One region of the Chitinophaga sp. 01L420 genome, then DNA from elsewhere that is predicted to be linked to it. Evidence: riboswitches for the same ligand, from Rfam matches in the RefSeq annotation. Region 1 holds a riboswitch; the other holds the start of a gene.
What was found. Region 1 has a riboswitch for S-adenosylmethionine ahead of AC1DP6_RS31930 (trans-sulfuration enzyme family protein). Riboswitches for the same ligand answer to the same signal wherever they lie in the genome.
Positions count from the first base shown of each region.

Region 2: another riboswitch for S-adenosylmethionine. It lies ahead of AC1DP6_RS26775 (trans-sulfuration enzyme family protein); the one in region 1 lies ahead of AC1DP6_RS31930 (trans-sulfuration enzyme family protein).

Region 1 covers NZ_JBFTSK010000054.1:34-2,528, forward strand. The annotation lists gene AC1DP6_RS31930 (trans-sulfuration enzyme family protein) at 123-1,301, opposite strand; SAM riboswitch class I at 1,488-1,606, opposite strand; gene AC1DP6_RS31935 (DUF2851 family protein) at 1,733-2,495, shown strand, end outside.
Region 2 covers NZ_JBFTSK010000037.1:26,115-32,104, reverse strand. The annotation lists gene AC1DP6_RS26790 (sulfite exporter TauE/SafE family protein) at 1-425, shown strand, start outside; gene AC1DP6_RS26785 (NirD/YgiW/YdeI family stress tolerance protein) at 435-758, opposite strand; gene AC1DP6_RS26780 (dicarboxylate/amino acid:cation symporter) at 858-2,069, shown strand; gene AC1DP6_RS26775 (trans-sulfuration enzyme family protein) at 2,020-3,198, opposite strand; SAM riboswitch class I at 3,350-3,463, opposite strand; gene AC1DP6_RS26770 (NAD-dependent epimerase/dehydratase family protein) at 3,536-4,480, opposite strand; gene AC1DP6_RS26765 (YdcF family protein) at 4,537-5,787, opposite strand.

The DNA.
Region 1 (2,495 bases):
CTAAATTGATGGTCTTGTTTTCCATACTTTTTTTTGAGCTTGCACCCTCAGCAATTAGTCTTTGGCAATTCAGAGATGATCAGTTTCTGAAGGCCAAAGTGGTGTGCTAACCACTAAGGGCTTTATTGTAAAACAGTAATTTGCTTGCCGGCCGGATGATTTAATTTATCCAGCGCCTGTTTCAGGTCGTTGATCAGATCTTCGGCATCTTCAATACCCACTGATAAACGGATACAGGAATCCTGTAAACCTGTTTTTTTCCGGAACTCTTCCGGTATGTTACGATGTGTCATGGTGGCCGGATGGGCCAGCATACTTTTCACGCCGCCGAAACTCTCAGCCAGTTTAAATAGTTTGGTAGCGTTTACAATGCGGATGGCATTTTTGATATTGTCGCTTTTCAGGGAAAAGCTCACCAGTGCGCCATAATTTTTCTGTTGTTTACGGGCAATATGATGATTTTTATGAGTAGCCAGTCCGGGATAATATACCTTATCGATAGCGGGGTGGGCGGCCAGCCAGTTAGCGATAGCGGTGGCATTGCTGCATTGTTTTTCCAGGCGCAGGTACAGTGTTTCAATACCGCGGATGGTCAGCCATGCTTCAAAAGGACTGAGGATGCTACCGGAAATATTCTGATTATAGCGGATCTGGTCTGCCAGTATTTTGCTGTTAACGACTACCAGTCCGGCAATCACATCACTGTGACCGGAAAGATATTTGGAAGCGCTGTGGATAACGATATCCGCGCCCAGTGTTAAGGGTTGTTGCAGTAAAGGCGTACTGAAAGTATTGTCTACTACCAGCAGGATATTATGTTGTTTGGCGATTTTGCTGATAGATTTGATATCAGAAATGCGCAATGTTGGATTGGTAGGGGATTCCAGCCAGATGATTTTTGTATTGGGCGTAATGGCGGCCAGTACTTTATCGATGTTGCTGGTATCTACGAAATTAACTTTGATACCGAAGCGTTCAAACATGTGGTTAAATATCTGGAAGATGCCACCGTAGGTATCTTCCACCGCCATGATCTCATCGCCGGTCTTTAACAGCTTCAGTACCGCATCTATGGCCGACATACCACTGGCAAACCCAAATCCGGCAAACCCTTCTTCCAGGTTGCAGATCAGGTCTTCCAGCACTTTTCTTGTGGGATTGTTTGCCCTCGAGAACTCAAAGCCTTTATTTATGCCGGGTGATTCCTGCACAAAGGTGGATGTTTGATAGATAGGCACAGAAATAGCGCCTGTCAGTTCGTCTATCGGAATGCTATGAATCAGTTGTGTAGCTGTTTTCATGTTATTAAGTATTTTTAATGATGTTCAATGTGCACAATTATCTGCTGCAACTTTATCATTAAAGATCAACTTAAACAACAACAAATCCATGAAAGGTGAGTGGGGAGGGCATAAAAAAAGCTCTCCCATGGTGTTGGAAGAGCTCCTTTAGAAAGTTATATATATCTGTGAAGTATTATCTCTGCCAACTTATCTTTCCCCGATTTGCACCGGGGCAGGAATTAGCACCTTTTTCCTGATCGTAAAATCAGGAAAGGTTGCTAAGGCATCGCAGGGCCAAGTCCCTCCGCCTTTCTGGATAAGTGATGTGTAAGAACTGGCGCAAAGGTAATATCACTTTGATCAGATTTCCAAATTGAATCGGGAATTTATTTATTAAACGATGTTTTATTACCTTTAGCTGATATTATTTTACACCCAACCATGTCTTTATGTTTGTTAACCCGCTGCTCTCTGAGGAGCTATTCCAGCACATCTGGGCGTTCCGGCTATTTAAGCAGGACCATCTTACCACTACCAGTGGAGAACCCGTTCAGATCTTATATCCAGGACTTCATAATCATCACAGTGGACCTGATTTTTCGGCTGCAAAAATCAGGATCGGCACTACTTTATGGGTAGGGCAGGTAGAGCTGCATCTGAGAACTTCCGACTGGTTCCGGCATGGGCATCAACATAACCTGCAGTATGGGCGTATCATTCTGCATGTAGTGTTTGTACATGATATGCCGGCCGATCGTATTCCGGGAGTGCCCTGCCTGGAGTTACAGCAGTATATTCCCAAATTGTTGCTGCAGCGTTATGAGCAGTTGCGGGAGCTGACACCTTTTGTGCCCTGTGCGCCACATGCCGCGCTGGTACCACAACTGACCTGGCTTAGCTGGAAAGAGCGGCTGCTGGCAGAGCGCTGGGAGCGCAAGATGGGAGCCCTGCGCGCCTGGCTGCAAAGCAACCATTTTAACTGGGAAGAAGTCTGTTACTGGGCAGTGGCGCAGAGTTACGGCATGCCCATTAATGCCCTGCCCTTGCTGCAGGTGGCACAATCGCTGCCACATGTAGTGCTCATGCGGCACCGGCACCAGGGAATGCAGTTGGAAGCCCTGTTATTCGGACAGGCAGGGATGCTGGAGGAGCCGCATGCCGACGTATATGCTTTGCAGTTGCAGGAGATCTATTTTCACCTGCGCCACAAGT
Region 2 (5,990 bases), on a different contig from region 1:
GTACTGTGATTCTGTTACGGGCTATCCGGGCACAACGCAAAAAACATGTCACTAAAAAAATAAAGAAAATTGGTTTGCTGGGCTTTGGTGGCGGTTTTATAGACGCTATCGGCGGCGGCGGCTGGGGTTCTATTGTATTATCATCGCTGATTGCCGGCGGCAGACACCCCCGCTTTTCACTGGGCACGGTAAAGGCTACCCGCTTTTTTATTGCCATGCTCAGTTCCCTCACTTTCATCACCGTGCTTTATCATGTGCACTGGGACGCCGTACTCGGGCTGGTAGTAGGTAGTGCCATTGCCTCTCCTATTGCGGCAAGGGTATCCAATAAAATTTCTGCCAAAACAATTATGGTAGCGGTAGCAGTGATTGTGATCCTGGTAAGTATGAAGAGTATTTACAGCTTCGTGGTAAAAATCATATAGTCATCTCCGTTAATCGTTATTAACCGCCTGATTTACTTTGAGGGTAATGGGTTTGTTGATTTCGTATTGTACCAGGGCTTTGATGGTTACCGCATCTCTGTCATTGAATGGTTTGCGGGGGAGATACCTGGGGTCAATATCTATTTGAATTTCTGCAGTTTTGTCTTCAAACAGGTAATTATTGTCGCGTAGTTTTTTCGTCACATAGCCGGTAATCTTAACCGGTGTGCTGTCATTCTGCAGTTGCCTGGCATTGCGCATCACCTCTCCTATGGTGTAGGATCGGTCCTGGAAAAAAAAGGGCAGCAACAAACAGAGCAGCAAGCTTTTCATGACTAACATATTGGTTTGCTATGAGCATAAACAATAATCATGTCTGATTGTTCAATGATCAGATACATTTGCCTATCTTGTATAATATAAATTTCATTCATGGGATTTCTTAAAACGTACAGCAGCATGTTCTGGCTGTTGGCAGGTATCATAGCTGGCAGTATTGCCGGGCTTATATTCGGAGAAAAGGTAGTCATTATAAAGCCGATAGGCGATATTTTTTTGAACCTGTTGTTCACCGTGATCATACCGCTGGTATTTTTCTGTATTGCAAATGCCATTGCGCATATCGATGCCGGCAATAAACTGGGGCGAATATTGGGCATGATGTCGCTGGTATTCCTCAGTACCATTCTGATATCTGCGTTTTTGACCATTGTGGCAGTATGGTTATTCCCGATCCATCAGCAGGTAGCCTTGTCAAAAAACATCAACATAGAGCAACCGGGCAACTGGGGGGAACAGTTGAGCAGATTACTCACAGTGGGTGAGTTTTATGAATTATTGTCGCGCAAAAATATGCTGCCTTTCATCATTTTTTCCGGTCTCACCGGGTTTGCTGCCATGCGTGTAGGCGAGGCCGGTAAAGCTTTCCGGCAGTTTTTATATTCCGGCAACGAAGTGATGAAAGAAGTGCTTGGCGTGATCATGAAACTGGGACCTGTTGGTTTAGGCGCTTATTTCGCTTACCAGGTAGGCACCGTGGGTCCTCAACTGTTTGGCACCTACGCGCATTCCCTGGGTATCTATTACGGCTTCGGTATTTTCTACTTTATATTCGGATTCAGTCTGTATGCGTTTGTGGCCGGAGGAATACCGGGTATTAAAATCTTCTGGAAAAATAATATTATACCTACCCTTACAGCAGTGGGCACGGGCAGCAGCATTGCTACTATTCCGGCCAACCTTGAAGCGGTAGCCAAAATGGGTGTTCCGCAGGATATCGGTAATGTGGTGGTGCCGCTTGGAGCCACCCTGCATAAAGATGGCTCCAGTATTTCTTCTATTATAAAAATGGCGGTAGTATTTGCCATGTTTGGTAAAAGTTTCGACAGTCCTTCTGTTGTTCTGATGGCACTAGGCGTTACTGTTATCGCCAGCATCGTGGAAGGCGGCATCCCCAATGGCGGCTATATCGGCGAGCTGCTGGTGATGAGTATCTACGGATTCCCGGTAGAAGCCCTGCCACCGCTGATGATTATTGGTACACTGGTAGATCCTTTGGCTACCATTCTCAATGCCACCGGCGACAACGTAGCAGCTATGCTGACAACACGCTTTCTGCGTGGGCGGGCAGCGGCAGTTTCGTAAAGGCCTGCTCCAGGTCGGCCAGCAGATCGGCTGTTTCTTCCAGTCCTACCGACAAACGGATCAGACTATCGCTTACGCCGGCCGCTCTTCTTTTTTCTGCAGGAATAGATTTATGGGTCATCGCTGCCGGATGACAAAGTAAGCTCTTGATACCACCCAGACTTTCCGCCAGTTTGAAGTAGTGAGTAGACGTAACAAATGCAGTAGCTGCTTCAGTGGTATCATCTTTCAATGTAAAAGAAATAATACCTCCAAACCCTTTACTCTGCTGCTTTGCCAGCTCATGCCCTTTATGGGAAGGTAAGCCGGGATAGAATACTTTTTCTACTGCCGGATGTTTCTCCAGGTATTCTGCCAGCGCCTGTGCATTGATACCATGTTGTTTAATGCGCAGGTGCAGTGTTTCGATACCACGTATCAGCAGGAAGCTATCGAAGGGCGACAGAATAGCCCCACAGGCATTCTGATAAAATTTAATCTCCTCTCCCAGTGGTATTGTTTTAGCGACTACCACTCCTGCAATCAGGTCACTATGTCCGCCGAGGTACTTGGTAGCACTGTGTATCACCAGGTCAGCGCCCAGCTCCAATGGCTTTTGCAATACGGGGGAAGCGAAAGTATTATCTACACAGAACAAACAATTATGTGCCTTTGCAATGCGGCCAATAGCAGCGATATCAGAGATTTTCAGCGTGGGATTGGTGGGTGTTTCCAGCCATATTAAACGGGTAGCGGGCGTAATAGCATTGAAGACCGCCTGGGTATCAGATGTATCCACGTAGTTTACTTTGATACCAAACTTCTCATATACTTTATTAAAGAGACGGAAAGCGCCGCCATAGATATCATCTACCGCTACAATTTCATCGCCGGATTTTAGCAGTTTAATTACCGCATCAATGGCTGCTAACCCGCTGGAGAACAGGGATGCGGTGGCACCGCCTTCCAGTTTGGCAATAATCTTCTCCGCTGTTTCGCGGGTAGGATTATTGGAGCGGGCATAGTCATATCCTTTATTGACGCCGGGTGCTTCCTGCACAAACGTAGAGGTTTGATAAATAGGCACAGCAATGGCGCCGGTGTGAGGGTCTACGGGAATAGAGTGGATCAGTTCAGTAATTGTGCTCATCTGTTTTTGATTTTTAGTTTGATGAAAATTGATTAAACAGGTCCGTTAAATGAGCATATCAAGGGTAGGCAGGGGCATAAAAAAACTCACCTGGGAGCCAGATGAGTTTTATCATTATATAGATAATAATGTATAGTAAAACTTAGAATCTGACTTATCTTTCCTGGTAATTAAACCGGGATGGATGCAGCACCTTTCACTGCTTGCGCAGTGATGGTTGCTAAGGTATCGTCGGGCCATGTCCCTCCTCCTTTCTTGATAAGCTATTTAAAGAACTGGTGCAAAGATAATGCAGAAAAATTAACTACCAAATTTATTTTCCTACAAAATTAGTAGACTACTGTTTTGCCAGTGTTAAACGGATCCCTTCTTCATAGGAAGTGGGTTTTACATTAAAGTGTTTTTCGAATTTTGAAGAGTCCAGTATGTATGGATAGTTGCTCTGATAAAGCATTTCCTTCATTTCTCTGATGGTGGGATCAAACAGTCCGGAGAGTGTTAGCATAAAGCTACCCAGCTTCATATATTTGGGTTTTACGCCCATTTGGGTGGCAATCAGGTTTACATAACCTTTACCATCCGGTGCAGGATTGGCGGTAGGCAAATGCCATACCTGGTTCCAGGAAGTATCATCCTGGGAAAGCAGGTATAAGCCTTTCGCAGCATCTGGTGTGAAGGTGTAGCTATGTGTCTGGTTATCTTTTCCCAGCCACATTGCTGAGCTGTTCTTTTTAAATTTATCGATGATCAGGAGATTCAGGAAGCCGGTTTTATCTGCGCCGGGGCCATAGAAATCAGCTGCCCGCGCAATGGTAGCAGTGATTTTACCTGCTTTTACTTCGTCCATCAGTTGTTTGGCAATGGCCGCACGAACGATCCCTTTTTTGCTGGAAGGCTGATAAGGGGTATCTTCTTTCATTGGGCCGTTTACTAACCCGTAAGAATATACGTTATCAAAGAAAATCAGTTTGGCGCCGGCTTCTTTGCAGGCATTGATCACGTTGGTCATGATCTTAGGCCAGGCATCGCTCCACACTTTGATGTCATATTTCAAACCTGCCGTGAGGAAAACGATGCTGCTTCCTTTTACTGCATTTTTTGTTTGTTCATAATCCGTGATGTCAGCCCCTACCAGGTCGGTAATGCCCGCAATTGATTTGGGGGAGCGACTTACCAGGCGAACCCGTTTTTTATTATTCACGAGTTCTGCAGCCAGTTCATTGGCGATGATACCTCCTGCTCCAAGGATAGTATACAAGGGCTGGATAGATTGATCAGACATAGTTTTGTGTTGTAAGGTTTATATGAAAGACGAATAAGTGAACGAAATATTGTGTATCAGGGATCCAGTGGATCGAAGGCATTCACCTGCAGGGAACGGAGGTCCGGTACGAACGACAAATAATAAAGATCTGTCTGTTCGATGTCTGCCGCAGGCATATATCCCAGTTCGGTCATACAGCGTTGCTTAAACAGGGGGCTGGTAACATATACCAGGTGCATCGCATCAGATACGCATAGCATCCGTTTGTTCACCGGGATACCACTTCTCCATGCAATGCGTACTGCGTTACGTACGTTGGTGGTGGTATGCCGCGCATAAGGGTCTATCATGACTACAGCGGCAGGTATTTTCAACTCGTTGACCAGGTACTTCTTCATTTCTACTGCCTCTGAGTAGGGTGTACCTACTGGTCTTACATGCCCACCAGACACAATAATAAAGGGTGCGAGGCCTTTTTGATATAACCCGGCGCCGGTGCGGCAACGGCTTTTCCCGGTTTCGCTCAGCAATTCTTTGGCTACCGGGCTGGCTCCCAGGATCAGCATGGCCGGATAGGGATATTTACTCCAGTCGGTTTTCTTTATTTGCCTATAGGCGTCTCCGTTAGTGGCCGACATAGGCTCGTAGCGGGCAGCTTCATCGCGATGGCTGAGCGTAAGTAATCCAAGTGCCAGCTGTAGCGATGGCTGGAAAAACAAATCATCCTGCCTGTCTTTCTCCTCTACCTGCTCCAGCAAATGCTGCACTCCGGCTTTATAGGCAGGTGAATGTACATACAACAGTGCTGAATCAATTACCGGATACCGCAGACCGGTGCCATTCGTATAGGCATTGATGATATAGTTGACACCATCGGCTGCATCCTTCCAGGCGGCTGTCAGAAATTCGCCGTCACTTTTACGGGCATGCAGTTCAAACAGGCCACTGCCACGCATTTCCCGCAACAATCGAACAAACGGCGTCGGGTTCTGTTGTAGCAACCTGGTGAAGGCGCTGCTTACCTGTTGGATGTTTGCATCTGAAAATAACAGTGCAGCGGGATTTTCCCCGTTGCTCACGGGATGGGATATACGTTGTTTATACTGATTCCGGAGCACCTGCAGGCTGCTATCTTTAGCTAAGAGCGAAGGTAGGCCGGGTAATCGTTCCAGGAGGGTAAACAGATAAAAATTACGATCCTGTAAGGTCCCCGGACCTGATACAAATTTATACTGCGGATCCGGATAAAGTGATTGACTATAGGTAAATGGTAGTAATGCAAATAATAATAAACAGGTAATAAAACAGTTTTTCAGATAGTGCATTGAGGAAAAATATTATAACGCAACAATAATACAAAAATCAATATTGAGCTTTCCTTGTGACAAAAGATATTATAAATATCATGAATTAAAAAACAGATTCCACGGAATATTAATCTTTTAATAAGTAAAAAAATATAATGTATTAAATAAATCAATACATATACAATTCAGGGGAAAATATATACCTATATCCATTGTTTTAC